DNA from 2 places in the Metabacillus flavus genome. Region 2 is predicted to be linked to the other one. Evidence: predicted binding sites of a transcription regulator. Region 2 holds the regulator's gene; the other holds the start of a gene.
What was found. The regulator LexA, encoded in region 2, represses DNA repair genes until DNA is damaged. The targets are predictions, from matches to a motif close to CGAACATATGTTCG.
Positions count from the first base shown of each region.

Region 1: the regulator LexA is predicted to act here: its motif matches at 9,146-9,159, upstream of J9317_RS05915 (YhjD family protein).

Region 1 covers NZ_JAGVRK010000001.1:1,125,288-1,140,626, forward strand. The annotation lists gene J9317_RS05875 (M48 family metallopeptidase) at 1-1,182, shown strand, start outside; gene J9317_RS05880 (DUF2332 domain-containing protein) at 1,301-2,317, shown strand; gene J9317_RS05885 (GNAT family N-acetyltransferase) at 2,340-3,506, shown strand; gene J9317_RS05890 (GNAT family N-acetyltransferase) at 3,537-4,073, shown strand; gene aceB (malate synthase A) at 4,452-6,041, shown strand; gene aceA (isocitrate lyase) at 6,066-7,361, shown strand; gene J9317_RS05905 (IDEAL domain-containing protein) at 7,676-7,912, opposite strand; gene J9317_RS05910 (competence protein ComK) at 8,168-8,695, shown strand; gene J9317_RS05915 (YhjD family protein) at 8,692-9,045, opposite strand; gene J9317_RS05920 (TVP38/TMEM64 family protein) at 9,283-9,900, shown strand; gene addB (helicase-exonuclease AddAB subunit AddB) at 10,083-13,574, shown strand; gene addA (helicase-exonuclease AddAB subunit AddA) at 13,567-15,339, shown strand, end outside.
Region 2 covers NZ_JAGVRK010000001.1:1,953,621-1,968,959, reverse strand. The annotation lists gene acnA (aconitate hydratase AcnA) at 1-1,947, opposite strand, end outside; gene sspO (small acid-soluble spore protein SspO) at 2,205-2,354, shown strand; gene J9317_RS10080 (hypothetical protein) at 2,474-2,740, opposite strand; gene J9317_RS10075 (small acid-soluble spore protein P) at 2,857-3,003, shown strand; gene J9317_RS10070 (Hsp20/alpha crystallin family protein) at 3,095-3,481, shown strand; gene J9317_RS10065 (spore germination protein) at 3,572-3,811, shown strand; gene J9317_RS10060 (YflJ family protein) at 3,858-4,013, shown strand; gene J9317_RS10055 (DUF2621 domain-containing protein) at 4,076-4,501, shown strand; gene J9317_RS10050 (CcdC family protein) at 4,949-5,434, opposite strand; gene J9317_RS10045 (response regulator) at 5,577-5,936, opposite strand; gene J9317_RS10040 (cytochrome c biogenesis CcdA family protein) at 6,039-6,743, opposite strand; gene J9317_RS10035 (aspartyl-phosphate phosphatase Spo0E family protein) at 6,970-7,149, shown strand; gene J9317_RS10030 (hypothetical protein) at 7,208-7,411, opposite strand; gene J9317_RS10025 (YneF family protein) at 7,814-8,035, opposite strand; gene sirA (sporulation inhibitor of replication protein SirA) at 8,121-8,570, opposite strand; gene tkt (transketolase) at 8,783-10,792, opposite strand; gene J9317_RS10010 (DUF896 domain-containing protein) at 10,901-11,131, opposite strand; gene J9317_RS10005 (YneB family resolvase-like protein) at 11,411-12,073, opposite strand; gene yneA (cell division suppressor protein YneA) at 12,082-12,402, opposite strand; gene lexA (transcriptional repressor LexA) at 12,554-13,177, shown strand; gene J9317_RS09990 (magnesium transporter CorA family protein) at 13,278-14,711, shown strand; gene cysI (assimilatory sulfite reductase (NADPH) hemoprotein subunit) at 14,747-15,339, opposite strand, start outside.

The DNA.
Region 1 (15,339 bases), 830 kb from region 2:
GCTCTCCCGCAGCATCTGGAAGGGACCCCCGCTGATCCGAAAACCTTTATGAACGGCAGGGAGCTTCTGCTTTCTGAACAATATTCGAAAATAAAAGACTTTCTCTTTTTTGTGACAGCGCCATTTGAATGGTTTTTGTTTTTAGTCATGCTCATAACCGGACTTGCGCGGAAGTTTCAGCATTGGGCAGAGGGAACATCCCGTTTTTTTGCAGTGAGAACAGCCATCTTCTGGTTCTGGGTTTCGCTTGTCATAAGTGCGGTTTCTCTGCCGGTTGAATACATCAGTTATCATTTGTCCAAATCCTATCACATTTCCACACAGACATTCCCGAGCTGGATGAAGGATCAGCTCATTGATTTCTGGACGAATTACGCCATTATGGTTCTCATTGTGGGAGTGCTTGTTTTTCTGATCCGCAAATTTAAAAAGCGCTGGTGGCTGGCAGCCTGGGGGCTGTCTGTGCCGTTTACCTTGTTTCTTATGTTCCTTCAGCCGGTCGTCCTTGACCCGCTTTACAATGATTTCTATCCGCTGAAAAATAAAGAGCTTGAGACGAAAATCCTTGAAGTGGCAAAGCGGGCTGATATTCCAGCCGAGCATGTGTATGAAGTGAATATGTCGGAGAAAACGAATTCGATGAATGCATACGTTACAGGAATCGGATCGAACTCAAGAATTGTCTTATGGGATACAACGCTTAAAAAGCTTGATGAAAAGGAAATTCTGTTCATCATGGCTCATGAAATGGGTCACTACGTAATGAAGCACATTTACGTAGGGATTGGAGGATATCTGCTGCTTTCGCTTGCCGGATTGTACCTCGTAAAACAGCTGATGGATTGGCTGATCCGCCAAAGAGGAAAAAGGCTGAATATCGAGTCCCCCAAGGAACTTGCGGCCATGCCTCTTTTCTTTCTGCTGATTGGTGTGCTTTCTTTTGCATCCAGTCCGCTTACTAACGCGGTTTCCCGCATGCAGGAAAAATCTGCGGATATGTACGCGATTGAAATGACCAGGGATAAAGAATCCGCAGTGCGGAGCTTCCAGGAGCTATCACGGAGCGGATTAAGCCGGGTCAATCCTCCGGAACTGGTCAAGCAATTCCGCTACACCCATCCTACGATGGCCGAACGGATTACGTATATGGATGAACTGGTTATCCTGGAAAATAAAAAGTAGCATCGCCGAGTGTTCAATCCTTTTAGGGTTGGCACTCTTTTTCATATGAAAGGAAAAAAGGGAATGGGAGAGGAGATGAAGAAGGTAGTAAGGTAGATCATTCGAATGGGGGGATGGAATGAGGACATCTAACGCATCACAAATATTTTTGAATTTCTCAGCAAACGAATGCAAAGGCTCGAGCAGGCTGTACGAAATCCTGTCAAAAGAGATGGCTCAAGACAGGGAATTGCTTGAGCTTTCATTAAAAGCCAGAGCGGGGCAGCCCCTTCCGAACCTGTTTTTTGGAGCAGTCCATTACCTGCTGCTGAAAGGCACAGATAACAGGCTATCTGAGATTTATCAAAATTCTGTAAATGAGGAGAGCTGGTTTCCGGCGTTTAAGGAGTTTTGTCAGGAACATAAAGATGAAATTGTCTTCCTGCTTAAGACGAAGCTTGTCCAGACGAACGAAGTCAGAAGATGTGCTTACCTTTTTCCTGTTTTTCAATACATATATGAATTGACGAACAAACCGCTTGCCTTGCTTGAGATAGGGACGAGCGCCGGGCTGCAGCTGCTTTGGGATCAGTATGCCTATTCGTATGGAACGGAAGATGTGTATGGAAACCCCTCATCCGATTTTCAGATCCAGTCGGAATGGATTGGGAACAAAGAGCCTCCTTTGAAAAAGTACGTTCCTCCCGTCTCTGTAAGAATGGGATTTGATTTAAATATTGTGGACGTAAAGGATCAAGAGGAGTACTTGTGGATGAAGGCGCTCATTTGGCCCGAACACAAAGAGCGCCTTGCAATGTTTGAGCGGGCAGCAAGCTTAGCGGGCTCGCAGCCTGTCCAATTTTTTGAAGGGGACGGGACGGCGCTGCTGGCATCCGCTGCTGAAGCCGTTCCAGCTGATTCCGTCATCTGTGTGTTCCATACACACGTTGCCAATCAGATGCCTGACGAAGCAATAGAGCGGCTGCTTTCAAGCATACAGGAAATAGGACGTAGACGAGATGTGTTCCACCTCTACAATAATATAGAGGATCGTCTTCTGCATTTGGATTATCGATTGGAAGGGAAAGCGTATACGGAAACAATAGCGGAAACCGATGGCCATGGGCGCTGGTTTAAATGGCTGCTGGAAAAATAGCTAACTATAGGAGGCATGCATAATGAACGTTATTCAGCTAGGAAAAGAATGGTTCAAGGAAGCAACGAAGCTATCAGAATATGCATTTATTTATAAGGTTCCTGAATCTGAATTGGAAGAAAGACTGCAAGTAATGGAAAGGCATCATCAGCTATTTGGAATTTTAGAGATGGAGGAGCTTGCCGCAAAGTTCCATTTCCTGACCCATGATATATATTTTAATGGACAGAAATTGAAAATGGGCGGCTTGGCCGGTGTAGCGACCTATCCTGAATACAGAAGACAGGGGCATGTAAGGGAAATGCTGACGTTTGTCCTTGAAAAAATGAAGAGTGAAAATGTGACGGTATCCATGCTTCATCCGTTTAACGTTGCGTTTTATAGAAAATACGGATGGGAGCTGTTCAGCAGCCGCCAAAAGACCACGCTATCGGCAGGTGACCTGAAAATCCAGAAGCATGTCGGCGGTACGGTTAAGCGTTATAACAAAGAGACACATAATGAAGATATTGAGCAAATTTATGAGTCCTTCGCATCCCGCTACACCGGAATGCTCGTCCGCGACCGTGAGTGGTGGATGCGTGCCATTTATGATGAGGAAACAACAGCCGTTTATTATAATGAAAATGGAGAGCCGACCGGATACATCCTTTATCAGTTTAAGGAAAAGAAACTCCTTGTAGATGAATTTGTCCCGCTCGATCCAGAGGCAAGACACGGCCTTTGGAATTTCATTTGCCAGCATGATTCCATGGTTAAAGAAGTAGAAATGGACACCCATGAAGCGGAGCCGCTCTTTTTTGCCCTGCCTGAGCCACGACTAAAAACCGAGCGCAGACCATACTTTATGGCGAGGATTGTAGATGCGGAAGCGTTTCTTGCAAACTATGCATTTACACCTGGAACAGAGGTGCTGGTTCATGTGACCGACCATCATGCACATTGGAATAACGGATCATACTTAATTGGACAAAACGGAGCGGCAAAAAAAATATCAGATGCCGAAGCAGTAGCATCGGACCTTGAGGGGGTAGATCTTTCCATTAACGCACTGACAGCCATTCTCTTTGGCTATAAAACCCCTTCAGAGCTTTTTCAGCTTGGAATGGCAGGAGGCAGCGCCGAAGAAATCATGCTGATGGAAAAAGCTGTGCCTAAGCATGAGCCATTCTTTTATGACTTTTTTTAAATGATGATGAAATAGCAGGAGGATTCCTACATGATAACAGGCAAAAAGATTTATCTTAGATTTTTTACGCTCGAAGATGCCTCTGAAAGACTTCGTCTGCAGCAGGAGAACAGAGCTTTTTTTGAAAAGTTCTCTATGGAGCGGCAGGAAAGCTTTTATACATTGGAAGCCCAGGAACAAGCTATTGCCAATCAGATAGAAGGCAAGGAAAATGATGAGGAATACCAATTTGGTATTTTTACAAAAGACGATGTTCTTATTGGAACCATCAATCTATTCTTCGTTGCGCGCGGAGCGATTCAGAGCGGATTCATCGGTTATTTTATGGATGAACGGTATAACGGCAGAGGGTATACAACAGAAGCAGTAAATTTGCTTGTTCAATACGCATTTGAAGAATTAAAGCTTCACCGTATTGAGGCGGGAGTGATGCCTCACAATATCGGTTCCATTAAGGTCTTGACCAAGGCCGGCTTTCATAAAGAAGGTCTGGCGAGAAAAAATGTGAAAATCAATGGCAGGTGGGAGGATCATGAGCTGCTGGCGATTGTGAATCCGAAGGACTGAAAAAAGTACTAAGATTAGCAGCGCAACCCAAGGACATGGATTGTGCTGCTATTTTTATGAAAAGGTAGAGATTAGGCTGTGACAGCCCCTGAACTTTGAGTTCGCATTAAAAACAGACATGCTTAAACACCTTCGCAAAATAAAGGTACATTGCTGCCGCTATTTTTCGGAGGTTTTTTTGCGTGGGCAAACAACTATAGTACTGCGTGAAACCCTCTAATTCTCTCATCATTTTCCCATTATTAGGTTTTAACAAGATCAACTTTTAAAAAATAATTCTACAAAATTATCAAAAAAGTGTTTCTTTTTCAAATTATCTGTTATATATTAATCTTAGATTTTTAAATCTGTATTATAACAATTTGGAGAGGTGATTTCGTGGCAACCCAAACAGCAGGTATTCGAGTCATTGGAGAATGGGAAGATGCGTACAAGGATTTGCTCACACCTGAAGCTCTTGCATTTATAGGGCAGCTTGAGGAAAAATTCGGGCCCAGGCGCAGAGAACTGCTTCAAAAAAGACAGGAACGTCAGACTCAGCTTCAAGCAGGAAAACCATTCGATTTTTTGAAGGAAACCGAAGATATTCGAAACGGACAGTGGACCATTGCTCCGCTGCCGGCCGATCTCCTGGACAGACGGGTTGAAATAACAGGCCCTGTCGACCGAAAAATGATCATTAATGCCCTAAACTCAGGTGCGAAAGTCTTTATGGCGGATTTTGAAGATGCAACTGCGCCTGTCTGGAGCAACCTAATGGATGGTCAGGTGAACTTAAGGGATGCCATAAGAAGAACAATCCGTCTTGAACAGGCGGACGGAAAAGTTTACAAACTAAACCCGAAGCCTGCTGTCCTGAAGGTCCGTCCAAGGGGCTGGCATTTGGAGGAAAAGCATGTCCTGCTTCATGACGAGAGGATTTCGGCAAGTCTGTTCGATTTCGGATTGTATTTCTTTCATAATGCACGGACACTCATTGAAAATGGAAGCGGTCCTTATTTTTACCTTCCAAAGCTTGAAAGCCGCCTTGAAGCAAGGCTTTGGAACGATGTGTTTATTTTTGCACAGAAAGAGCTTGGAATTCCGAACGGTACAATTAAGGCAACGGTGCTGATAGAAACGATACCGGCAGCGTTTGAAATGGATGAAATTCTCTATGAACTGAAGGAGCATTCAGCGGGACTTAACTGCGGGAGATGGGATTATATCTTCAGTTATTTAAAAAAACACCGCAGCCAATCGAATGTGATTTTGCCAGACCGGGTTCAGGTGACCATGACATCTCCATTCATGAGAGCGTATTCACTGCTCGCCATTAAAACGTGTCACAAACGAAATGCTCCGGCAATCGGGGGAATGGCTGCACAAATTCCCATCAAGGACAATCCGGAGGCAAACGAAGCAGCGATGAATAAGGTCAAAGCTGACAAACTCCGCGAAGCAAGCGACGGGCATGATGGCACATGGGTTGCCCATCCGGCACTCGTTACTGTTGCAATGGATGTGTTCAATGAATACATGCCTGGAAAAAATCAGATTGAAAAGCAGCTTGACGAAATGGAAGTAACGGCAGCTGATTTGCTTGAAGTGCCCGACGGTACGATAACAGAAGCAGGTCTCAGGATGAATATTGACGTTGGCATCCGCTATCTGGCTTCCTGGCTTTCCGGCAGAGGAGCCGCCCCGATTCATCATTTGATGGAGGATGCGGCCACAGCTGAAATTTCCAGAGCCCAGGTTTGGCAGTGGATCCGGCATGATAAAGGGATTCTGGATGATGGAAGACCGGTAACGATGGAGCTTTATGACCAGCTTAAGCGTGAAGAAACGGCGAAAATTGCGGAAGAACTCGGGGATAAGTTCTATGCGCAAATGAAGTTTCCTGAAGCCGCTGACGTATTTGACGAATTAGTAAAGAACGATGAATTTACCGATTTTCTGACATTGCCAATCTACGAAAAAATCTAACGAAAACAAAGGGGATGGATTTACATGGAGAGAAATGAACGGATCAATAAGCTGAACGAACAATGGGAAATGGACAGCCGCTGGAAGGGCGTTACCCGCACATATACAGCAGAGGAAGTAATCAGGCTCCGCGGCTCACTGGATGTGGAGCATACATTGGCGAGACGCGGATCTGAAAAGCTATGGGACTTGCTTCATAAGGAAGACTATGTTCATGCGCTTGGAGCCCTGACAGGAAATCAGGCAGTGCAGCAGGTGAAAGCGGGTTTGAAGGCGATCTACCTGAGCGGATGGCAGGTGGCAGCCGACGCCAATCTTTCCGGCCATATGTATCCGGATCAAAGTCTGTATCCGGCCAACAGCGTGCCAAGCGTTGTGAAGCGAATCAATCAGGCGCTGCAGCGCGCAGATCAGATTCAGTACTTGGAGGAAGATGGAGAGATTGACTGGTTCGCACCGATTGTGGCTGATGCGGAAGCAGGCTTCGGCGGGCAGCTGAATGTGTTTGAGCTTATGAAAGGCATGATTGAAGCGGGAGCGGCAGCTGTTCACTTTGAAGACCAGCTTTCCTCTGAAAAAAAATGCGGCCACTTGGGTGGGAAGGTTTTGCTTCCAACCCAGACAGCCGTTAAGAATCTTATTTCCGCTAGACTCGCAGCTGATGTGATGGGTGTACCAACCTTGATCATTGCGCGTACGGATGCGGACGCGGCTGACTTGATTACAAGCGATGTGGATCCTGCTGATCACCCGTTCATCACAGGTGAACGCACGCCGGAAGGATTTTTCCGCACAAAATCAGGCATTGAGCAAGCAATCGCACGAGGACTTTCCTATGCGCCTTATGCCGACCTGATCTGGTGCGAAACAAGTGAACCAAACCTTGAACAGGCTCAAAAGTTTGCGGACGCCATTCACGAAAAATTCCCGGGCAAGCTGCTTGCCTATAACTGTTCCCCATCCTTTAACTGGAAGAAAAAACTGGACGAAGCCACAATCGCAAGCTTTCAAAAAGAACTTGCTAAGATGGGCTACAAATTCCAATTCGTTACACTTGCCGGCTTCCACGCCCTGAACCATGGCATGTTCGAGCTTGCGCGTAAATACAGAGACCACGGCATGGCCGCTTACTCCGAGCTGCAGCAGGCTGAATTCGGCAGCGAGCAGTACGGCTACACTGCAACCCGCCATCAGCGCGAGGTTGGCACCGGCTATTTTGATGAAGTATCGCAAACGGTAAGCGGAGGAACCTCCTCTACCACAGCTCTGAAAGGATCAACAGAAGCAGAGCAGTTTACGTCGGAAACGACGACAGTATGACGACAGTATAAGGAAGGAAAGCGGGCTGAGGCCCGCTTTTTTGTGTGTTTTGGAAGTACTTAGCGGGACGGGGAGATGCAAGTCGATTGCAGGCCGTACTTTGCCGCTTATGGGCAGGTTCGTGTCGATAACGGGCAGGTTCGTGTCGATAACGGGCAGGTTCGTGTCGATAACGGGCAGGTTCGTGTCGATAACGGGCAGGTTCGTGTCGATAGCGGCCAGGTTCGTGTCGATAGCGGGCAGGTTCGTGTCGATAGCGGGCAAAACGGCCATGATCACCCAATAAAAAAGCCAATCCAAAAGGATTGGCTTCGTTATTGTAGACACTGAATCACGTTGGCGTATTGCTTGGATAAATCCATAAATAATGGCTTGTTTCTTTGGTCAAGAGCATCATTGATTTGAGTTTCGAGGAGCGCCAGTTTTCGTTTCAGTCCTGCTTCGTCCAGAATCATTTGAATGTAGATATCCAGCATTGTCGCGGCTTCTGCTTCGTTCTTCATTGTGTGACGGGACTTCATAAGCTCTGCATACGATTTTTTATTTTTCATAGGATCACCCCTGATGCCTTTTTCTTATTATATGGACTGAGTGGAAGAAAATCAACTAAATATTTATAATTTTTAGACAATTAATACTGCGGGTTATATTTGCAGTAGATAAGCATTAAAAACACAATTCGAAATGAGTTTTTGTTAAAATATTACACTTATGTGGGTTTTGTGTAAATTTGTGGATCCGTGTGATGGTTGCGTGTTAAATTTTTCTTGGTTAAATATACCTAACAAATTTGAGGTGAATCAATCATGGAAAAAATCAGTCAATATGAGGCAAATCGGTTAACGATGGCAATTTTAAGCAGTGAAGCGTGCGGGACTCTATCCTCCTTTGTAATGGAGGTAGAAAAGGAATACGAGGTTTCCATGAAGCCTCTGGACATCGTTGATCGAAGCTGCCGTTATTTCGGTTCAAGCTATCAGGGGAGAAAGACTGGCACGAAGGACACGATCGGCATCACCCATAAGCCTCCGATTGTTGTAGACGCAGGAAACTCCATCTATCTTTTCCCGACAGCCGCATCTTCCAGACCGCATTGCTCATGGATTTCGCACCAGCACATTGAAGATTTTTCACCTGCCGGGGAAGCGGAAACGCTGGTGACGTTCTCGAACAGGAAATCGCTTACCCTCCCAGTATCCATCCATTCTTTTGAAAATCAGCTTTACCGGACTGCCCAGCTTCGCGCGGTGATTACATCCAGGGTGGAAAATGAAAAGCGGATATTCACCCAGCTTTTATACAGCAGAAGTCCAGGTGAAACGTTTCATACTTAAACCTTAACCAAATATTCCTGCAGCAGCTCGCACACTTTATTGCGGATGCGCGGATTAAAATAGTTGTGCTGTTCCTCATACCCCTGGTAGAGGAAGGAATACATCGTAAACGCTTCGTCATGCTTAATTTTGCTGACTTTGATTTTCTGGCGGTGAAGCTCCCGTTTGACCTGCTGGAGATCTTTTTGGGCAAGCTTGAGTGATTCTTCAATCAGGTGGAGGTACGGCTGCTTCAGTTTAAATGGACTTTTTTCAACGACGGAGAGATCGCGGTTCAAGATCGAGATGGTCATGGGCAGGTAGATGGCCTGGTCGATCATATCTCTCACTTCTTCAGGTATTCTTGTCATATTCATTGGCCTCGCTTTATCCTCTGTTTTTTCCTCTTTGACAGGCGGACATGTCACCTGATGCAGATTTTCTGGACAGAGAAGTTCTATCTTCTATTATAGAACGTTTGTTCGTAATTTATTCTATTCCGATTCGAAAAAAAATTCAAGAGGGATTTCTTTTCCAGCACCTGCTTATTTAAGTTTTCCCCGAAAAACGGTAAAATAGGAGGATACATAAATCTTAAGGAGCTTGGAATGGACCTGCATACGCTGTTTGATTCGTTTACTTTAGAAAAAATGATGAAAATCTTTGAACAGTACCGCTCATTCGGGCCCCTCCTTGGAATTGGCCTGCCGATGCTGGAAGCATTTTTGCCCTTCCTTCCGCTTGTCGTTTTTATTGTGGCAAATGTGAATTCATTCGGATTTGGACTTGGCTTTCTGTTATCGTGGCTTGGGGCTTCGGCGGGTGCTTTTATTGTTTTCCTGCTGGTCAGGAAATTTGGACAGGAGCGCTTTTTCCATTTTTTAAGCCGGCATAAAGGAATCAGCCGGATGGTCAGCTGGGTAGAAGAAAAAGGATTTGGGCCGCTGTTCATTTTGCTGTGCTTTCCGTTTACTCCCTCTGCCGCGGTGAATGTGGTCGCCGGATTATCGAGAATCAGCATCTGGAATTTTATGCTCGCTGTTTTTACCGGGAAGCTGGTCATGATTTTCATCGTGAGCTACGTGGGGCAGGATCTGCACGCGCTGATCACAGATCCGATGAAATCTATAACGGCCGGCGCTGTTCTCCTGGTTATGTGGATCATTGGCAAGATTCTTGAGAAAAGACTGAACGCAAAAATGGGTCGGAAATTGGACAAGCGGTAAGCTCGGATGATTATAAGTCCGGGCTTTTTATATCCCGGTGCTGTCCAATAATAAGCTGCAGATAATTGAACAGATAAGACGCTATTACACTGCATACAGTGCATTTGTCCATTTATTTGGAAGATGAAAACGAACGTGTATTCGTATATAATGAATACAACTATTGAAAAGGGGGCTTTTTTATGACGATCCGGTTTATGGCGGGACGCTCCGGCAGCGGCAAAACCACGATGATTCTAAATGAAATTAGAGAGAAGCTGAAAGAGCAGCCTGACGGTCCGCCGATCCTTTTCCTTGTACCTGATCAGATGACATTTGCCATGGAGTATGAGCTTGCCCGGACTCCTGGTTTGAGCGGCATGATCCGGGCTCAGGTATTCAGTTTTTCACGGCTCAGTTTAAGAATTCTTCAGGAAACGTCAGGCGCGGCCAGACAGCCGATTACTTCAACTGGTGTCCAGATGATGCTGAGGAAAATAATTGAAGATGAGAAACAAAACTTTAAGGTTTATGGAAAAGCCGGTGACAAGATCGGATTCATTCAGCATGCAGAAGCGATGATTACGGAATTCAAGCGATACAATTTAAATCCGGCTGATTTGCTTGAGCAGATTGAAGCGGTACGAAAACAGATGAACGAAAAGGAAAGGGTTCTTTCAGGGAAGCTTGAGGACCTGCATGCCATTTATGAACGGCTTGAAGAAGCGCTTGCCGGCCGGTATGTGGACGCAGAAGATACGCTAAGAATGCTCTCGGAACGAATTCCAGAATCCTCATATCTTGAAAAAGCAGAGGTCTACATAGACGGTTTCCACCATTTCGCTCCAATGGAACTGGAGGCAGTGAAAAGCCTCCTTGGAAAAGCGGCACGGGTAACGGTCACTATAACGGCAGATAAACTGTTTGACAGGCATTTGCCGCATGAACTGCATTTATTCCGGATGACAGGCATGACCTACACACAATTTAAGAAAATGGCCGAAGAGCTTCACATTGAAACCGAGGAGCCGGTCCTGCTGAATGAGCTTCCGAGATTCACCGGCTCGCCTTCCCTTCAGCACTTGGAGCAAAATTACGATTCAAGGCCATCGCAGCCATTTAAAGGGCTGACGGATATCTCTATCTGCCAGGCGGCAAGCCACCGTGCGGAAATAGAAGGAATTGCGCGCCGGATTCAGGAGCACGTCAGGAAAAGGGGAGCACGTTTCAGGGATACGGCGATTTTGCTGCGCAATCCATCCAGCTACCATGATTTGATTGAACAGGTATTTACGGATTATGAGATTCCTTTTTTCATAGATCAGAAGCGTTCGATGCTCCATCACCCTCTCGTAGAATTGATTCGATCTTCTCTGGAGGCTGTTACAGGAAGCTTTCGATACGAAGCCATGTTCCGGACGATTAAAACGGATTTGCTGTTTCCGGCGGGAGCTGATAAACCTTCCTTAAGAGAAGAAATGGATCTTCTGGAAAACTACGTGCTTGCGCATGGAATAAGCGGGTCAAGATGGACATCCGAAAAAAGGTGGATTTACAGAAGGTTCCGCTCCTTGGAGGGCGGAAACGCAGTAACGGATGAAGAACTGAACAAGGAAGAACAAATCAACCGGCTAAAGGAGCTTGCAGCGAAACCGGTGAAAGATCTGGCTGCGGGCCTTAAAAAAGCGAAAACAGGAATACAAAAGGCCGGGGCATTGTATCTGTTCCTTGAAAATCTTGAGATTCCTGCGAAGCTCGAGGAACTTAAACAGGAGGCGGAATCAGCCGGCCGTCTTATCGAGGGCCGTGAGCATTCCCAAGTCTGGGATGCTGTTATAGGCCTGCTGGATGAATTTGCGGAAATGATCGGGAATCACCCCGTCTCTTCCGAGCAATTTACGGAGATGATTGATACCGGCCTGGAGAGTCTGAAGTTCTCCCTTGTACCGCCGGCGATTGATCAGGTACTGATCGGAGATATGGAACGTTCCCGTTTTTATGGTCTGAAGCATACATACGTGGCCGGAGCAAATGATGGAGTTATTCCGGCAAGACCGATGGAGGATGGCATCCTTTCTGATGAAGACCGCGAGCTGCTTGAACAGAACGGGGTCCAAATGGCGCCGTCTGCAAGACAGCAGCTTCTGGATGAGAATTTCGTGATTTATATGGCGCTCGCGAGCGGTTCGGAGCACTTGTCTGTTTCTTATCCATCAGCCGATCCGGAAGGGAAGTCCCTGCTGCCGTCTATTTTAATCAGCCGTCTTGAGGAACTCTTTCCGGATGCGGTTAAAGAGTGGTTCGTGAATGAACCGGAGTCACTGGAGGAGCATGAACAAATTTCCTTTATGCCGAATAAATCTGTTGCACTTACGTACTTAAGCTCCCAGCTGCAGACGTGGAAAAAGCAATACCCGGTGCATGACAGCTGGTGGGATGCTTACAATTATTTGATTGAGCATGATCAGAGCGGCAATGTGGAAATGGTGATCGGGAGTCTGTTTTATAAGAATCAGGCAAAACCTCTTAAGCAGGCTGTCACAAAAGAGCTTTATGGCCAGCATATCTTAGGTAGCGTATCCAGGATGGAGCAATTCAGAAGCTGTCCGTTCTCCCATTTTGCGAGCCACGGACTGAAGCTTAGAGAACGCGAGCAGTTCCGTCTTGAAGCTCCGGATGTGGGCCAGCTGTTCCACTCGGCGCTCAAAATGATCTCTGACAGGCTCGTGGAAATGAACGTATCCTGGCGGGATGTAACGAAGGATCAATGCAGGTCCCTCTCCAGCGAAGCGGTAAACCGCCTCGCTCCCATGCTTCAAAAAGAAGTGCTAATGAGCTCGAACCGTCATCAGTATTTGAAACGCAAGCTTGAAAAGATTATTGCCAGAGCGGCCGGGGTGATTGCCGAACAGGCAAAGGCTTCGCTATTCACGCCAATTGGACTGGAGCTTGGCTTTGGAAAGGGCGGTCCGCTGCCGCCGATGAGATTTAAGCTCGACAACGGCTATACGATGGAGCTGACCGGAAGGATCGACCGTGTGGATTCCGCGGAAAGCTCCAGAGGGCTTCTGCTCCGCATCGTGGATTATAAATCAAGCGACCGCGCTCTGAATCTAAGCGAGGTCTACTATGGAATCGCCCTCCAGATGCTCACTTATTTGGACGTCATTATTTCCTATTCCAAAACGTGGCTGGGAGTGGAGGCGAGTCCGGCGGGCGTCCTCTATTTCCACGTTCATGATCCGATGATTCAGACAGGCGCCAAACTCAGCCTTGAGGATCTGGAAGAAGAAATCTTTAAAAAGTTTAAGATGAAGGGTCTGCTTCTTGGAGAACAGGAGACGATCCAGCTCATGGATCAGACGCTTGAAAGCGGTTCGTCCAATATTGTGGCAGCCGGGTTCAAAAAAAGCGGCGGCTTCAGCTCAAGCTCTTCGATTGCGAGCAATGAAGAGTTTGATATGCTGCGCCGGCATGTGCGAAGTGAATTTAAGCAGATAGGAACGGAAATTACCAATGGGGTGACCGACATCAGCCCATACCGGATGAAGGATAAAGTGCCATGCACATTTTGTCCGTATAAAGGAGTCTGCCAGTTCGACCAATCCCTTAAGGACAATGATTACCGGATTTTGAGAGAAGAGAAAAATGAGCAGATATTTATGCGCCTGAAAGAGGAGGCAGACAATGAATAATCATATTCCCAAACCGGCGGATAGCCAATGGACGGATGACCAGTGGTCGGCGATTGCTTCGTCCGGACAGGATATTCTTGTAGCGGCAGCAGCAGGATCCGGTAAAACGGCGGTTCTTGTAGAGCGCATGATCCGAAAGATTACAAGCCGGGATAATCCAGCCGATGTCGACCGGCTCTTAGTGGTGACGTTCACCAATGCATCGGCTGCTGAAATGAAAAACCGGATTGGCGAGGCGCTAGAGGAAGCACTGAAAAGCAACCCGGCTTCGCTTCACTTGAGAAGACAGATTACCTTGCTGAACCGGGCATCCATTTCAACGCTCCATTCCTTTTGCCTGAATATGATCCGGAAATATTACTACATGATTGACCTTGATCCCGGTTTCCGGATTGCGGATCAGACAGAGGGAGCACTCATGATGGATGAGGTGCTCGATGATTTATTTGAAGAAGAGTATGGAAAAGAGGATAACGAAGCGTTTATTGATCTGGCAGACCGCTATTCTTCAGACCGGAGCGATCTAGCGCTGCAGGACTTAATCCGAACGCTTTATGATTTTTCAAGATCAAATCCGAATCCTGATGAGTGGCTTAGCCAGCTATCAAGCCTTTACGATGTGAACGAGAATTCAAGATTGGAAGACCAGCCGTATTTCCCTATCATTAAAGAAGACATTGCGATTAATATAGGTCTTGCAAAGGAAAGGCTTGAGCAGGCGATGATACTGATCCGGACGCCTGGGGGCCCAGCTCCAAGAGCCGATGATGTTTCCGATTATCTGAATCAGGTAAACAGCCTCCTGGAAAAGGAATTTTCATGGGAGGAGCTTGCAGCAGGCATTTCCTCTCTAAAGCCGAAGCGGGCCAAGCCTGTAAAGGGAGAAGAATACGATCCGGTTCTGGCTGAAGAAGTAAAAACGTTGAGAGACAGCGCTAAGAAGCAGCTTGAAAAAGTGGAAGAGGACTGGTTTAAACGCGATATCCGCCGTTCACTGAAGGACCTTGGCGAACTGAAACCCGTCATTGATACGCTTGTTCAGTTTGTTAAAAGGTTTGGAGAGCATTTTCAGCAAAAGAAAAAAGAAAAAGGACTGGTGGATTTTTCTGATCTTGAGCACCTGTGCCTTTCCATCCTTTCAGTAAAAGATGAGAATGGCCGCCTTCTTCCGGCGGAACCGGCTTTAGCGTGCCGCCAGCAGTTTACGGAAGTTATGGTGGATGAATATCAGGATACGAATCTGGTGCAGGAAGCGATTCTCCAGCTGGTTAAAAAAGAATCGGAAGAAGCAGGGAATCTGTTTATGGTAGGAGATGTTAAACAGTCCATTTACCGCTTCCGTCTTGCGGAACCGATGCTGTTTTTAAATAAATACAAACGGTTTACACCTGACGCTGAAAACACGGGACAGCGCATCGATTTAAATAAAAACTTCAGGAGCCGTTCAGAGGTGCTGGACGGCACAAACTTTCTTTTTAAACAGCTGATGGGCGAAAAGGTAGGGGAGATCCATTATGATGACCAGGCAGAGCTGAAGCTTGGTGCAGCCTATCCGGAAAGTGAAGGTATGGAAACCGAGCTTCTTCTTGCCAATCGGACCGGCCTTGAAGAACTGGAAGACCAGCCGGGAGGCAATGCCCTGAATGAACCTGAAGCTGATACCGTTCAGCTTGAATCCAGGCTGATAGCCAAAAAAATCCGGGAGCTCGTGGACAGCCGGTCCCCTATTTATGACCGGAAAAAGAACGGAACCCGCGGTGTCATG
Region 2 (15,339 bases):
CCATACATATTGAGCTTCATCCGTTGTTTCGATTTCATTCCAGCGGGCATTGTCGTCAAATACGCGATCGTATTCTTTACGGAAAAGCTCCGGTGTAACGGTTTTTGCCACAACTTCTTTAATTTCTTCAGAAGAAGGCCAGATATCCTGGAAGAATACGTCATTTCCGTCTTTGTCTTTTCCTAGTGAATCACTTTGCAGGTCAACGTTTACCGTTCCTGCAAGAGCATAGGCAACGACTAGCGGCGGTGATGCCAGATAGTTCCCTTTCACTAAAGGATGGATCCGTCCTTCAAAGTTACGGTTACCGGACAGGACAGATGTAATCAGTAGATCAGCATCTGCAACAGCTGTTTCGATTTCCTCTGCAAGCGGACCAGAGTTTCCGATGCATGTCGTACAGCCGTAACCAACTGTGTTGAAGCCAAGCTTCTCAAGGTAAGGCATGAGGCCGGAGTTATCAAGGTATCCCGTTACAACTTTAGATCCCGGTGCAAGAGACGTTTTGACATATGCAGGCACCTGAAGTCCTTTTTCGACGGCTTTTTTCGCCACTAAACCTGCACCAATCAATACATACGGATTGGAAGTATTCGTACAGCTTGTGATGGCAGCAATTGCGATCGCACCTGTTTTCATAACCGTTTCTTCTCCGCTTGCAAGCTTAACAGTTACTTCTTTGTCCATATCCTTTGCTTCCAGTCCGAAGCCTTGGTTTCCGAAAGGAGCGGACAGGTGGGAGTGGAATGTTTCCTTCATTTGAGAAAGAGGAATCAAATCCTGCGGACGCTTTGGACCGGAAAGATTTGCTTCAATTTCGCCAAGATCGATTTCAACAACATCTGTGAAAATCGGATCCACTTTATCCGGTGTGTAGAAAAGGTCATTTTCTTTGGAATAAGTTTCAACTAAATCGATTTGATCTTCATCGCGTCCTGTCAAGCGAAGGTAATTAAGGGTCTCGCCGTCAACCGGGAAGAATCCGCAGGTTGCACCGTACTCAGGCGCCATGTTTGCAATCGTTGCACGGTCAGCTAGTGGAAGCTCCGGTACACCAGGACCGTAGAATTCTACGAATTTTCCTACAACACCTTTTTGACGAAGAACTTGGGTTACTTTAAGCGCCAAATCTGTGGCAGTTGTTCCTGAAGGCAATTTGCCGGTTAATTTTACACCGATTACTTCAGGTACAGGGAAATATGAAGGCTGGCCAAGCATTCCTGCTTCTGCCTCTATTCCGCCTACGCCCCATCCAAGGACACCGATTCCGTTAATCATCGTTGTATGGGAATCCGTACCGACTAAGGAATCCGGATAAGCAATCGTTTCTGAATCTTTTTCTGCCGCATGAACAACATTCGCCAGGTACTCAAGGTTTACCTGATGAACGATACCAGTTGCTGGCGGCACCGCGCGGTAATTATCAAATGCTTTTTTAGCCCAGCTCAAAAACTTGTAACGTTCTGCGTTGCGCTGGAATTCAAGCTCCATATTGAATTGAAGTGAATCCTCTGTACCAGCTTTATCAACTTGAACAGAGTGGTCAATGACAAGATCTACCGTAATCTCCGGATTGATTTTGTCAGGGTCGCCGCCCATTTCAGCCATTGCTTTGCGTAGTGAGGCTAAGTCTACAACCGCTGGAACGCCTGTGAAATCCTGAAGGATTACGCGGGAAGGCTTGAATGGTACATCAATTTCCTGCTGCTCGCTTGTTCCCCATTTTGCAAGGTTTTCAACGTGTTCTTTTTTAATAACATGGCCGTCTACCTGTCTTAGCACAGATTCAAGAAGAACCTTGATGGAATAAGGCAATTTTGTAACCTGCCCGATCCCAGCGTCTTCAAGCGCTTTCAAAGAATAGTAATGATACGTTTTGCCTTTTAAGTCGAAGGTTTTACGTGCTTGAAATACATCTTGATTATTCAGCTGCTGCTGTTCCGTCATGTGTTACTCCCCCTTAAAGCTGTTATCGACCAAACGTGTCGAAAACGGTTACTTTGAACCGTCACAAACTTCACAATTCAATCTTAATACAACTTTATACATAAGTAAATATCAATGATGTTATTGAAGAATATAAGAATTTCTTATAGATGTGATCATTCTTTATTTTCTTAAAATAAAAAAATCTTTCCTGCATGTTTTGATTTTGCATGATTACGCTCTTCATGTAAAAACTAATGATTAAGGGGGTGCTGAATATGGCTAAACGCAAGGCTAATCATCTGGTTGAAGGTATGAACTCAGCCAAGGCACAGGGAAGCGGTGCTGGTTACAATGAAGAATTTCAAAACGAACCGCTGACAGCTGAACAGCGTCAGAACAATAAAAAACGCAAAAAAAATCAATGACGTAAAACCTCCATGCAGATTCCAGATTAGTTAAAGCAGTAGCTGGAGTCTTGAGGTTTGTTCCCGAAATTCCCGTATAAATACAAAAACCACAGCTTCCGCTGTGGTTTTTTAGGTTACTAAATTTCATCCACTTCATTAATTTCCTGAACAATCTGGTTGATATCCTTTTGAAATGTCTCCAGCTGGCTGCGCTGATGCTCGGAAGCAACTTCAAGTGCATTTTGAATTTGTGCATTCGTCTCATTGACTTCTTCTTTTAAATGCTTAAGCTCAGAACCGTAATCCTTGCTCGTTGAATCCAATGTCTCGAAATGGCTTTTCGTTTCCGAAGCCTCCTGCTGAGCTGCCTGGAATGCCTGCTGCTTATTCTTATGGTATGGCATCTTCATTCCTCCTTCACCTTGCTTTTTTCTTCTCATATCTTTTCCTTTTGCGTTAAATGTATGCACGAATACTCCGCTGATTCAAGCAGAAGCTAACAGGAAAGGAGGAGATTCAATTGACCAATAAAAACACAGGCAAAGATATGAGAAAAAATGCTCCAAAGGGAGATCAGCCCGGACAGCCTGAACCGCTTAGCGGCTCTAAAAAAGTGAAAAACAGAAATCATTCCCGCCAGAAACACAACAGCGGACACGATATGTAATTTTCTCTCCCTCCATTAGGCCCTTCCATTCACTAATTAACGGCTTCTGAATAAAAATAATGAAAGGTATCTTTTGGAGGGTATGATTGAAATGAATGATCCTAAACGGTCTGGCGCCTCTGGTTTTGAAGGGCTGGATCAATGGTTCGCTCAGTTTTTAGATGATCCTTTTTCGAATGGGTTTGCAGATTCATTCCGAACCGATATTTATGAAACAAGCGATCAGTACATTATTGAAGCTGATTTAACCGGTATTCTGCTGGACCTGATCACAATTACAAAAGGGAACAGCTGCCTCACAATCCGAACCCTGCTCCCTGAAAAAGAAGCGGTGGTTTTTCTGCCCTTCTGCCTGAATAAAAGGGAAATGTCTGCTTTATACACTAATGGAATTCTTGAGATCATGATCCAGAAAGAAGAACAGCTAAACTCTCCATTCCCAAATAGCAAGCTAACTATAAAGCCTAAACAGAGATAGCCGTCTCTGTTTTTTTCTTTTGTAGTCAAGCGCTTATACCGTCCCTTCAGCCTGTACATATACTGCTAAAAAAACAGGAGAGATCATACTTTGGGTGTGTATATTAAAAGTCTCGTCATTAATGAAGTATCCGGAGGTGTCGTTCACTTCGGAAATGCGGTGAATGTAGGAACGATTTCTGCTTCAAAATCAGTGGAGGGCAGCGGCAGCGGCTCCATGGAAGAAACATCCCAGCCCCCTTCAGCCCCATTAACCTTAAATATAGCTCCTTCTGCTCCTGCAGCAATGAATACTGGTTCAAACGCACAGCGGCAAAGCCGTTCTAATTAACTATCTAAAAGCATATTCTCTCTGAAAAAGAAATGGGGTTTTCAAGATGGCATATATGGGTTCGAAGGGATGGTATATTTCAGAGCTTAAGAAGGCGGGAATTACGAAGCATCCGGTTGACCGGAGAAAACTTGAATCGTATAAAACATATGTAATCAGGAAGATCTGGCTAACTGCGCTTAGTGGAAATGAAAAAGCTTGACCTCTTCCCATTCGTTTTCATGTATAATAAAAGCATAAATGGAAACAGTTGGGGTGAAGAGGATGCTTGACGGCTGGTTTCAATGGTTTATTGTTTTTTGGGTATTCTTCCTGATTACGATGCTCTCTATAGGCGGATATTTCATGTTTAGAAAGTTTTTAAAGCGCTTGCCGAAAGAGGACGGAAAATCAATATTGGACTGGCAGGATCATTATATTCAGAAATCCCGCCATCTTTGGGATCAACAGCAAAAGGATCTGCTCGAGGATTTAGTCTCCCCTGTACCGGAGCTCTTCAGAGATGTGGCCAGGGAGAAAATCGCCGGCAAAATCGGCGAGCTTGCCTTACAAGAAAAAGCACCATTCATCACTCAGGATCACGTTATAAGAGGATATATATTGGCTACACCTAAGAGAGACCATAAGTTTCTGATTAAACATCTAAAGGAAAAGCAAATCAATTATCAGATGTACAAGGCTATGTTTTAAAGAACAAAAGCGCAAGCGCCTTTAAGTAATGAAGTTCTGCTATATCCCGACGTTCTGTCGCCCCTCAGAATTGACACGCATCCTGCGGGGCTTATGACCTCAAGGGGTAGGCGCTGAAGCTGGAGGAAGCTACACCCAGTAAAATTTTAGCACTTTGAGTCATTTTATTATTTTAGTAACAAAGAAAGGGACTGTATAAATAGTCCTGCTAAGAAGAAATGATGAAAACCCCGGAACGCTTTGTGCATTCCGGGGGTTTCGTTTTTCAAATAGTACTTGGACCAATTATGGGTTAGGCTGATTGGAGTGGAACGTTCGAGACTAGCTGGACAGGCGAAACCCCGCCAGCAGGTCGCCTGAGCATCCTGCAGTGAAAATCAGCAAAAACCAATCCAATTTCAAGCAGCAAAAGCAGCTTTGAAAACTGATTTTCTGGACAGCTCTTTTTTACGTCGCTTGTGTATTTGGCGGATTGATCTGATTTTGGATTTTTTTATAGGACATGTACATGGCAATTCTCCAAGGTACAATCATACCAAAAGCAAGCAGCCAGAACATCCCGCTAAGAGCACCGACATCAATGGAAAGACTTAAGAATGACTTTAATACCACACGCAGCGCCAGCAAACCAATTAAAATAAAAGCAAATGCCTTGGATCGCTTTAAATAAATTTCATTGTCGCGAATTTCAAACTTGCTCGTTTTGATGAGAAAAATAGAAAAAAACATTCCAGCAAGAATGGCTTCCCAAAATTCAGCAACAGTTACATGAAAAAACGGAAAAATAAACATTAAGGCTCCTGTACTCATGAATAATGGCGGCAGGATGATTTTTTTAGCAGAGGCAGGCTTTCTGGAAGCTCGCATTCTTATTACTAAAACTATCGTTCCCATGACAACCGCCAGTATGGTAGAAATGATTATTAAATCCATGGTTCATCATCCCTCTTATCTTGATCCTTCTATTATAAACCAATTTACTCAAAGTTAACATATGACAGGGGTTTGCCAAGCATACCTTTTTCTCATAAAATGAAAAATACCATTTAGATCAATTCTAAATGGCATGTATTGGTTAGCCCAGTACCCGCTCTACCGCTTCAAGTACCCGGCTGGAATCGAAGGGCTTGATTATAAAATCTTTGGCTCCTGCTTCAATAGCCTCTACAACCATTTTCTGCTGGCCCATAGCTGAACACATGATTACTTTTGCAGAGGGGAACTCTCCCATAATCTCTTTCAGTGCATCCAGTCCATTTTTCTCCGGCATTGTAATATCAAGTGTTACTAAATCCGGTTGCAGTGTTTTATATTGGCTGACCGCTTCAATGCCATTTTCGGCTTCCCCTGCTATTGTGTGGTTGGCTCCTTCAAGAACATTAGTCAATGTAACTCTCATAAATTTGGCATCATCAACGATCAGAATCCTCGCCATGTTACCCCTCCCCATAATGCTTCGCCTTCATCTGTATATCATTATAACAGAAAGAAGAGGAAAAAGTAGTAAATTCGACTTATTCCCTAAAAATTTATAGGTCTAAAACCCTGTAAAACCTGTCAGTTTTGTAAAATAGTTGATAATAGCCGACATACCGTCGAAGAAGAGGAGCAATCCCATTGCAACCATAATGCCTCCCCCAGCTTTCATAAATGAGCCAGTATGCTTTTTTATCCAGTGCATCTTGCCGATAAAAAAAGCTAAAATGAAAAACGGGACTGAAAATCCCAGCGTATAACTAACCATATATAGCAGCGCAGATTCCGGCTGGGAACCAGCTAAACTCATAACCGCTGTCAAAATGGGACCAACGCAGGGAGACCATCCCGCAGCAAATCCAAGCCCAATCAGAACTGACCCCGCATATCCTGCAGGCCGATGCTTGAATTGAAGTCTCCGCTCCTTCAAAAGGAATTTTGGAGTTAAAATTCCAAGCGTCACAAACCCCATGAAAACAATTAAAATTGCTCCCAGCTGCCTCAGCAAATCTTGATAGTTAATAAAAAAGCTCCCAATAATGGATGTACTAAAGCCAAGAGCCACAAAGATCACAGAAAAACCAACCAGAAAAAAGAGTGTATGAAGCATGCTCTGTGTTCTGTGCATTCCATGCTCCGATTTTAAATCCTGAACAGAAACCCCGGTTATGTAAGATAAAAACGCCGGGTAAACCGGCAGGCAACAAGGGGAAACAAAAGAAAGAAACCCCGCTCCAAATGAAAGCATTGCATTTAAATCTGCCATCCTCATCCTTCTCTCTACATTATCCTTTTTTAAATGTACCACATCCGGAAAGATTACGAATAAATATTTCATTTTATGTCATTCATATGTCAATTTTCTTACACTTAAAACTACTAGGTTTTAGGAAGCTCTATAAAAGCTTATAATTAACGAAGATAATTCCATCAATACCGATAACGTTTTCCCAAGCGAAATGCAGCAGTTTACATAGAAAGGATACATCGCAGTGACAAAGAAGGATATGCTTAAAGAAATAGAGCGAAAACGAAATGAACTTAATGAAATCGTCAGTAAAAATGGAATGAGTTCAACGGTCACTATCCAATACAGCCAGGAACTTGATAAAATGCTGTATGAGTATCAGCAGTTTATTCTTCCTCATAACAATCAGCAGTATATGCATTAATAAAGAAAGGGAGTGGCGCTAGACAACGGCCATTCCCTTTTTCACTGCGCCTTATCCTTTATTTAATATCTTCCGGTTTTCGTTTGACTCCATAAAATTTTACGATTCCTGTACTGGTAACTTCCTTTGCATATACCCGGACAGTGTTCATATTGACTGTAATGAAATCTGATTGCATCATAAGCTGTGCTATTTGAAGATCCACTGTATCATGGAATTCGTCACTTTCATCGATAATCATTACAATTTTGATTTGCGGCATCCTTACACCTCCTCCTAATCAACTATTCGTCAATCAGCAGGAACAACCTTTTTGTTTCATGATGTTCTATATTCTTTTTGGATAAATCTTCTGAATCAGAATTGTGGAGTGTTTCACATCTCCCTCTGCTTCAGCAGGCTTATCACACTTTCCTTTTCAATCAGCCTGAGCAATTCTTAAGCAAAGAACCTGTTTGGAAACCATTCTCACATGAAAAAGGGCCAAAATAAAAAACCGCCCTCTATTGGTTTTCTGACCAATAAAAAGCGGTTCGGTGTTTGTTTGATGAAAGATTAAGCATACATAAGTCAAATTTCAGATGAATGGCTCACTCTGCGTTCAGCGTTATGCAAACAATTAGAGTGACTATCGTTAAAGCAAAGAAACATCAGCTGGAATGGGTTATTTAATCTGCTGACTATTCATCGCTTTCATCATTTGATTGATTTTTTTCTGGGATGGTTTCATTCCCATTTGCATCATCATCATACGCAGCATTTGTTCATTAATTGGCGGATTCTTTTTCAAATAGCTCATCATGTATCTCCGGGCAATAAAGAAGCCCAGCGCCACGCCGCCCAGAAGAGCAACTATAATCAGTGTTATGCCTAGCCATAAAGCCATGGTAGTTCCTCCTTCAAGTTCTCTCGTTTACAGTCTACTAAACCCTTCGATATTATACAATAATTCCTGCATAATTTCTGCTTTTTTAGACAAATTTTCTTTCTGATATCGGGTTCAGCCAGCCATATCGATGGGCTTGGAAGTCCATCGCGAGAAAACAGGGGTTCATTTTTCGGAGAATTTCAAAAAAAATCGTCTCAGCTTCATAGCTGCCTTGAGCGTCGATTTCAAGATACCGGTCCTTCACTAGCAATGTAGCCTGGCCTGCTTCACCATTCAGGATGATTCGATGCAAATGCCCTAACTGCCGGTAGCCTTTTCTCATTGTTAAAAACCCGGTCAGGAGCTGATGAATTTCTTTAGACGGAATTGCTTTTGAGATATATTGCACCTGGCGATCCAGCAAATCATAGGAACCGTCATGGATGCTTGTCCATTGAAAATTTTGAATCAGGTTAAAGATCTTTGACTCTTTTCCAAAATAATGGCTTGCGAATTCTTCTTCTATTAAATATACATAATAATGCCTCATAATGAACCCCTCCTGCCGATGCAAACTCTTTATCCTAATTATACGGAATCCGGTTTGAAGAAGAGTGTCTAAATGCGGAGAGAGGAAGCACTATTTATGTCGAATGAATAGATTAAAAACCACAGCCTTTTGCTGCAGCGAAAAATCAACTAGATTGGGGGTATACATAGTGTCTACAAAATAAGGAGCCTGCAGTATGCAGGCTCCTTTGTGGCTTATTTATTCAGCAATGCTTTAACGCGTGCTACGATATTTTCTGGAGTGAAGCCAAACTCTTTCATAATCGTTTCTCCAGGTGCAGATGCACCGAAACGGTTAATTCCAAGAACGTCACCTTCATCTCCAGTGTATCTTTCCCATCCAAGCGGAGAAGCAACTTCGATCGCTAAGCGCTTTTTAACATCCTTAGGAAGGACGGATCGCTTGTAATCTTCGGATTGTTCTTCAAAACGTTTCCAGGAAGGCATGCTTACAACAGAAGCATCGATTCCTTCTTTAAGAAGCGCTTTTTGGGATTCAACTGCAAGACCCACTTCAGAACCGGAAGCAAGCAGGATAGCATCCGCCATTTCTTTTTGTGAAGGTGATACAACGTAAGCACCTTTCTCCACACCCGTACCGGACAATTCTGCAGAGTGCTCAAGCGTTGGAAGATCCTGTCTTGACAATACAAGAGCAGTCGGACTAGTTTTAGATGTAACCGCAAGCTTCCATGCAGCAGCCGTTTCGTTTCCATCCGCTGGTCTGATCACATCAAGGTTCGGCATCGCTCTTAATGAAGCAAGCTGCTCAATCGGTTCATGAGTAGGTCCGTCTTCCCCTACTGCAATACTGTCATGAGTAAATACGAAGGTTACAGGCAGGTTCATTAAGGAAGCCAGGCGGATAGAAGGACGCATGTAATCGGAGAATACGAAGAATGTTCCTCCAAATACTTTTAATCCTCCGTGAAGAACCATTCCATTCAGTGCTGCACCCATGGCAAACTCCCTTACACCGAACCAGATATTGCGTCCGCTGTAATTGTCAGCAGTGAAATCTTCTACGTTTTTGATTGTTGTTTTATTGGATCCCGCTAAGTCTGCTGAACCGCCGAACAGGTTGGGAACATTTTTAGCTATGGCATTCATCACTTCACCAGAAGACGCTCTGGAAGCAAGTCCTTTTCCTGTTTCATACACAGGAATATCTGCATCCCATCCTTCAGGAAGTTCGCCATCAATTGCGCGTGTAAGCTCCTCTGCAAGCTCAGGGTACTCTTTTCTGTAGCTGTCAAAAAGGGCATTCCACTCGTTTTCCGCCTTTATGCCATCCTCTTTGATTGTTTTCGCGAAGTGTTCATATACTTCGTCCGGCACATGGAAATCTTTATCAAATGTCCACTTGTAAGCATCTTTAGTCAGCTTTGTTTCTTCTGCTCCAAGGGGTGCCCCGTGAACGCCAGAAGTACCGGCACGGTTAGGTGAACCAAATCCGATTGTTGTTTTGACTTCTATCAGAGTTGGCTGATCTTCATTTTGCTTGGCAGCAGCAATAGCACGGCCGATTTCATCTGTATCATTTCCATCTTCGACACGGATAACCTGCCAATTCATTGCTTCAAAACGCTGCTGAACGTTTTCGCTGAATGAACGGTCAAGATCTCCATCAAGAGAAATATCGTTTGAATCATAAAGAACAACCAAACGTCCAAGCTTCAAGTGACCTGCAAAAGAAGCAGCCTCTGATGAGATTCCTTCCATTAAGTCTCCGTCGCCGCAAATCGCAAATGTATGGTGGTCGACAACATTAAATGAGTCTTTATTGTATGTATGTGCAAGGTGACGTTCTGCCATAGCCATTCCTACCGCCATTGCAATTCCCTGGCCAAGCGGTCCAGTCGTTGCATCTACGCCAGCTGTATGTCCATATTCAGGATGTCCAGGAGTTTTGCTTCCCCATTGGCGGAAAGATTTTAAATCTTCCATAGAAACATCATAGCCTGAAAGGTGAAGCATGCTGTAAAGAAGCATAGAGCCATGTCCAGCAGAAAGAACAAAACGGTCACGGTTGAACCAGCTTGGATTCTCTGGATTTTGTTTCATATAATCTGTCCACAACTTGTAAGCCATCGGGGCAGATCCCATAGGCATTCCCGGGTGACCGGAGTTTGCTTTTTCAATTGCATCAATAGATAGAGTCCGGATTGTAGCAATGGACAATGAATCAATAGTAGATAATGTCATTATAGACCATCCTTTCGTTTGAACAATTTACCCTCTTATCATATCCGTACAGCTCAAATAGTACAACCAATAGGCCTGTTTAAATTAAACAGGCCTGCTATAGAACTTTTAATGAAGTCCTTTATTCTTTTCGTTTTTCAATTTTTGAGGGGTTACGTCATTTCCTTCCGGATCGACCACGGTCACATTTTTCAATGTGTTCTTCATTGAACTTCTAAAGGTTTTCAGGTACTCTTCACGTAAAGCTTTTTGCTCCTGCTGTTCCTGTTCCGTTAACCCTTCAGCCTTGGACTTTTTTGACAGAACATTAATTCGATCAATTTTATCTTTAGAAAGCATATTCATTCTCCTTTTTAAGCCTGTTTTTCTCCTGTATGTTTCGTTCTCGAAGACTGTTACCTTACATTTTGCTGATATGAAATGGTATTGGGATGGCTGTTTTCCGCTACAGGATGCTCACTTTCCATCGGACTGGCACGTGAGCTTTTCCAGAGCTTAGCGCTTTAAATCTGTTCAAAGAACATGTTTTTTACGGTGGGTTTCACTCGCACGAAACTTAAACATAGTTATGGATAGTGCAATGGTACAAAAAAGAGCAAAAAAAGGCAACTAAACAGATTATAAGGTCTGTTCAGCGGCCTTTTTCTCTTCCATGTATTCCTGGTACCTTCTATGTACCGTCGCTTTTGATACTGAATAGCCGAAGCCTCTCAGCGTGGCTGCTATATCTGCGAACGTGAGTTTACTGTTCCTTAAACGAACGATTTCCTCGATTGGAACTTCAATTTTATCTTTTCTCCCGCCAGAAACAAGATCGGTTAAGTTATGCTGCGGCTGATATCCCTTTTCAACCGCACGCTTCATTCCGCGCCTAATTTTCATATTATGGATCTTCCTCTGATATTCTTCGACAATGCTGACAATTTCGAGAACCATTGTATCCGCTTCTGACAGCTGCAGTTCGCCCTGCTGTGCAATTGTGAACACTCTCGCCTGCTCTTTGTAAATACAGTGGAGAATGGCCATTCTGGCGCTTCCTCTTCCAAGTCTGGTTTCATCCTGGATCAGAATTGCTTTTACATCTTCCTTTTTTATCGTGTCGAGAAGCTCAAGAATTCCTTCCCTCTCAATTTCATAGCCGCTTGCCTTCTCCATGATGATCCGGACGGGTTCCATTCCGTTTTGAACCGCTAGCGAAGTCAGTTCTTCTTCCTGTCTATGAAGAGAAGTTTCCTGTTCTTCTTTAGCTGTACTGACTCTGCAATAAATAACCGCCTTCAAGTAAACACCTACTCTTCTGAAGCAATAATGTGGGTTTCATGCTGGTAAAGTTCATTCTTTTTTACTGGAATAAAAACGGTGTCGCCCGGTTTAATGACAATGGTAGATAAATTGTTTTCCTTATCCACCCACTCCACAAACTCAGTCTGAGACATCCCGTGCTTGTCCTTCAATGTTTCTGCCAAATCCCATAATGTATCTCCTTCGCGGATTTCTATTTTAGCATATTCATCCAGTGTTTTGCCGCTTCCCGTACCGGCTGCTGCAAATAAAATACCCCCTACTAGAACGAAAAATGATGCTATGAGTGCAAATGTGCTTTTTGACATGATAACCCCTCCAGAATGTTTGTTCGCTTTTCGATGTTTTTATTATAATACGAACAAACGTTTTGGGTCAAGCGCTTTTCGAACTTATGTTTGTATTTTTAGGTAAATGATGCTATAATCACTATAAATTACTTACTCTGAGGTGCTAAGGATGAGCAAACTATCAAAAAGGCAACAGGACATTCTTGAATTCATTAAACAGGAAGTCAAAAGCAAAGGGTATCCTCCGTCCGTCCGTGAAATTGGTCTTGCTGTCGGTCTGGCATCCAGCTCTACTGTACATGGGCATCTAGCGAGACTTGAAAACAAAGGGCTTATACGCCGAGATCCTACAAAACCAAGGGCTATCGAGATTTTGAATGAAGACCAGGGAATGGAAATTCCGAGAAACGAAGTGATTAACGTTCCGATCATCGGGAAGGTTACGGCAGGGCTGCCGATCACTGCTGTAGAAAATATTGAGGAATACTTTCCGCTCCCTGAACGGCTCGCCTCACCTGATGACCAGGTATTTATGCTTGAGATTGTCGGGAACAGTATGATTGAAGCGGGAATATTAGACGGAGACCTTGTTGTTGTGAGACAGCAGCAATCCGCTAACAACGGTGATATCGTCGTTGCTATGACAGAGGATGATGAAGCAACTGTGAAACGCTTTTTTAAAGAAAAAGATTATATTAGGCTGCAGCCGGAAAACTCTTCAATGGAACCCATTATTTTAAGGAACGTATCAATACTGGGCAAAGTGATTGGAGTATACCGTACAGTGCATTGAAGAGCTTGTTCAACTGGACAAGCTTTTTTTATACATACATAAAATGATAGAATAAGGGCTGGATAATGTGCTATACAATCAGCATCTGGAGGAACCACTTATGTCCGACAATCAAAAGGAACTTCTATTAGATGAAGCCAGCAGTCAATTTATATTTCCCTTCTCTTTAAAATATACCAAGTTGATGAAGATCCAGCAGCAGCTGGAGGATACCGGTTACCGGTTCTTCAAGCTTGATGCAAAAGAAACAGAGAATGCATATTATGGTCCCGGGCAATCCGTTTCCCACGATAATATGGACCAATACTTTTTGCCGTTTATCGAAAACCTGTTATTTGTTCATGAGCCGGCAAAAGAATCGCTTAGCCGGTTTTCAAAGTCTGTTCAATCACCTATCAGGTTATTATTTGGTGAGGATCAGCGTTCATATGGAGCTGAAATCCTTTCTGCTGATATTTTTATCTGTCCCTTTGAAATAGGGATAATCTCGATTCGGACCCGGTTTACTCAGTCTCCCTTGAAGCTTTCTGAAGTGATGGACTTTCAAAATCAGTTCCGCGTTCTGGATCCAAAGCTTGTTGAAAAGAAGAATCTTAGGGTCATTACTGAAAATTCATCCTTTGACAGCATTCAGGATTACATATTTAAAGAAATTGCACCTGGCATTGTTCCTTTTATCGAAACAGGGGCGAACAAGTCCTCTTATTTCGGAAGTCTTCCCTATTTCGTGGATGAAAGAATGTATGTTGTCAGTACGCTGGTCACGCGTGAGGATCACGTGACAAATGAACATCTCTTCCGGTCGGGGCAGGTAAATGGATATGACTCACAAGGAAATCCGTTTATTTCCGCAAGAAACCCTGAGTACATTGACAATTATGCAAAAAACCACACATACAGCAGGTGGGCACCGCAGACGAACTATGTAATCAGCGATCATGCTTTTACTTGCCTTAGCCAGCGGGGAGAGCACGTACCAATAATCAAGTCCGAGATGTTTGGGCAGCATTATTACAACCTGCTCCTTCACTTTTTTTACAAAATGGTTCTGCTTAAACTTTCATATCAATACTCGCTGCTGTACAGACGGAATAAAACGAATGAGATTGAACAGCTAATTCAAACCATTACCGAGTTTTCCGGCAAATATCATTTTAAGGAAATCAGCAGCCGCACTGAGGGGCAGGAATTGGCTTTCTTAATGAATAAAGTGTTTCATATTTCGACTTTGTATGACGAAGTGAAAAAAACACTTGACAGCTTGTTCAGAAATCAGGAAAAAATTTCAGCAAAACGAAATAATTATTTACTGTTTATTTTAACGACGTATACGGTTATTTCCGGAATCTACGGAATGAATCTTGTTATAGAGGACTGGAAAGGGAAAATCGATTGGAGGATCATGACTCAATACTCGGTTTTTGAGTATATAGCGTTTGGAGTTGCCATCAGCGGAATCCTAATGGGAATTGGATTGGGTGCAGGAGCGATTTTCAGTCTCGGCAGAAACTTTTTTAACCGAAAAAAACGATGACTCCGATCCCTCGGTCATCGTTTTTCTGTTTCTTTTTAATTGTGAAAGTTTGTTCCGTCTGTTGTTGCAGCAATAATTCCTGCTCGGACCACGAAGTCCCCGAAGTGTTCGCCTTCTTCACGTTCTTTGGCATAACGGGGCAAGAGGTCACCAAGAACATTCAAAATTTCTTCTTCACCGATGTTTTCTTTATACATTTTGCTTAACCGGCTGCCATCGAAGGCTGCTCCAAGATACATATTGTATTTGCCGGGAGCTTTGCCGATAAAGCCAATCTCACCGAGGGCATGCCGGGCACAGCCGTTCGGGCATCCAGTCATGCGGATGGTGATTTCCTCATTGCGTAAACCGTTTTCGTCAACAATTTGCTCGATTTTGCCTATTAAAACCGGCAGATAGCGCTCAGCTTCGGCCATCGCAAGGCCGCATGTAGGAAGCGCCACACACGCCATCGAACTGCGCCTGAGTGCAGAATAATGCTTGCCGTCCGTTAAGCTGTATTCGGTTATTAATTGGTCGATATGCTTTTTCATCGCTTGCGGCACATTTGCAATGATCACGTTTTGGTTTGCGGTCAGCCTGAAATCTCCAGCATGCACCTTCGCAATTTCACGAAGTCCCGTCATAA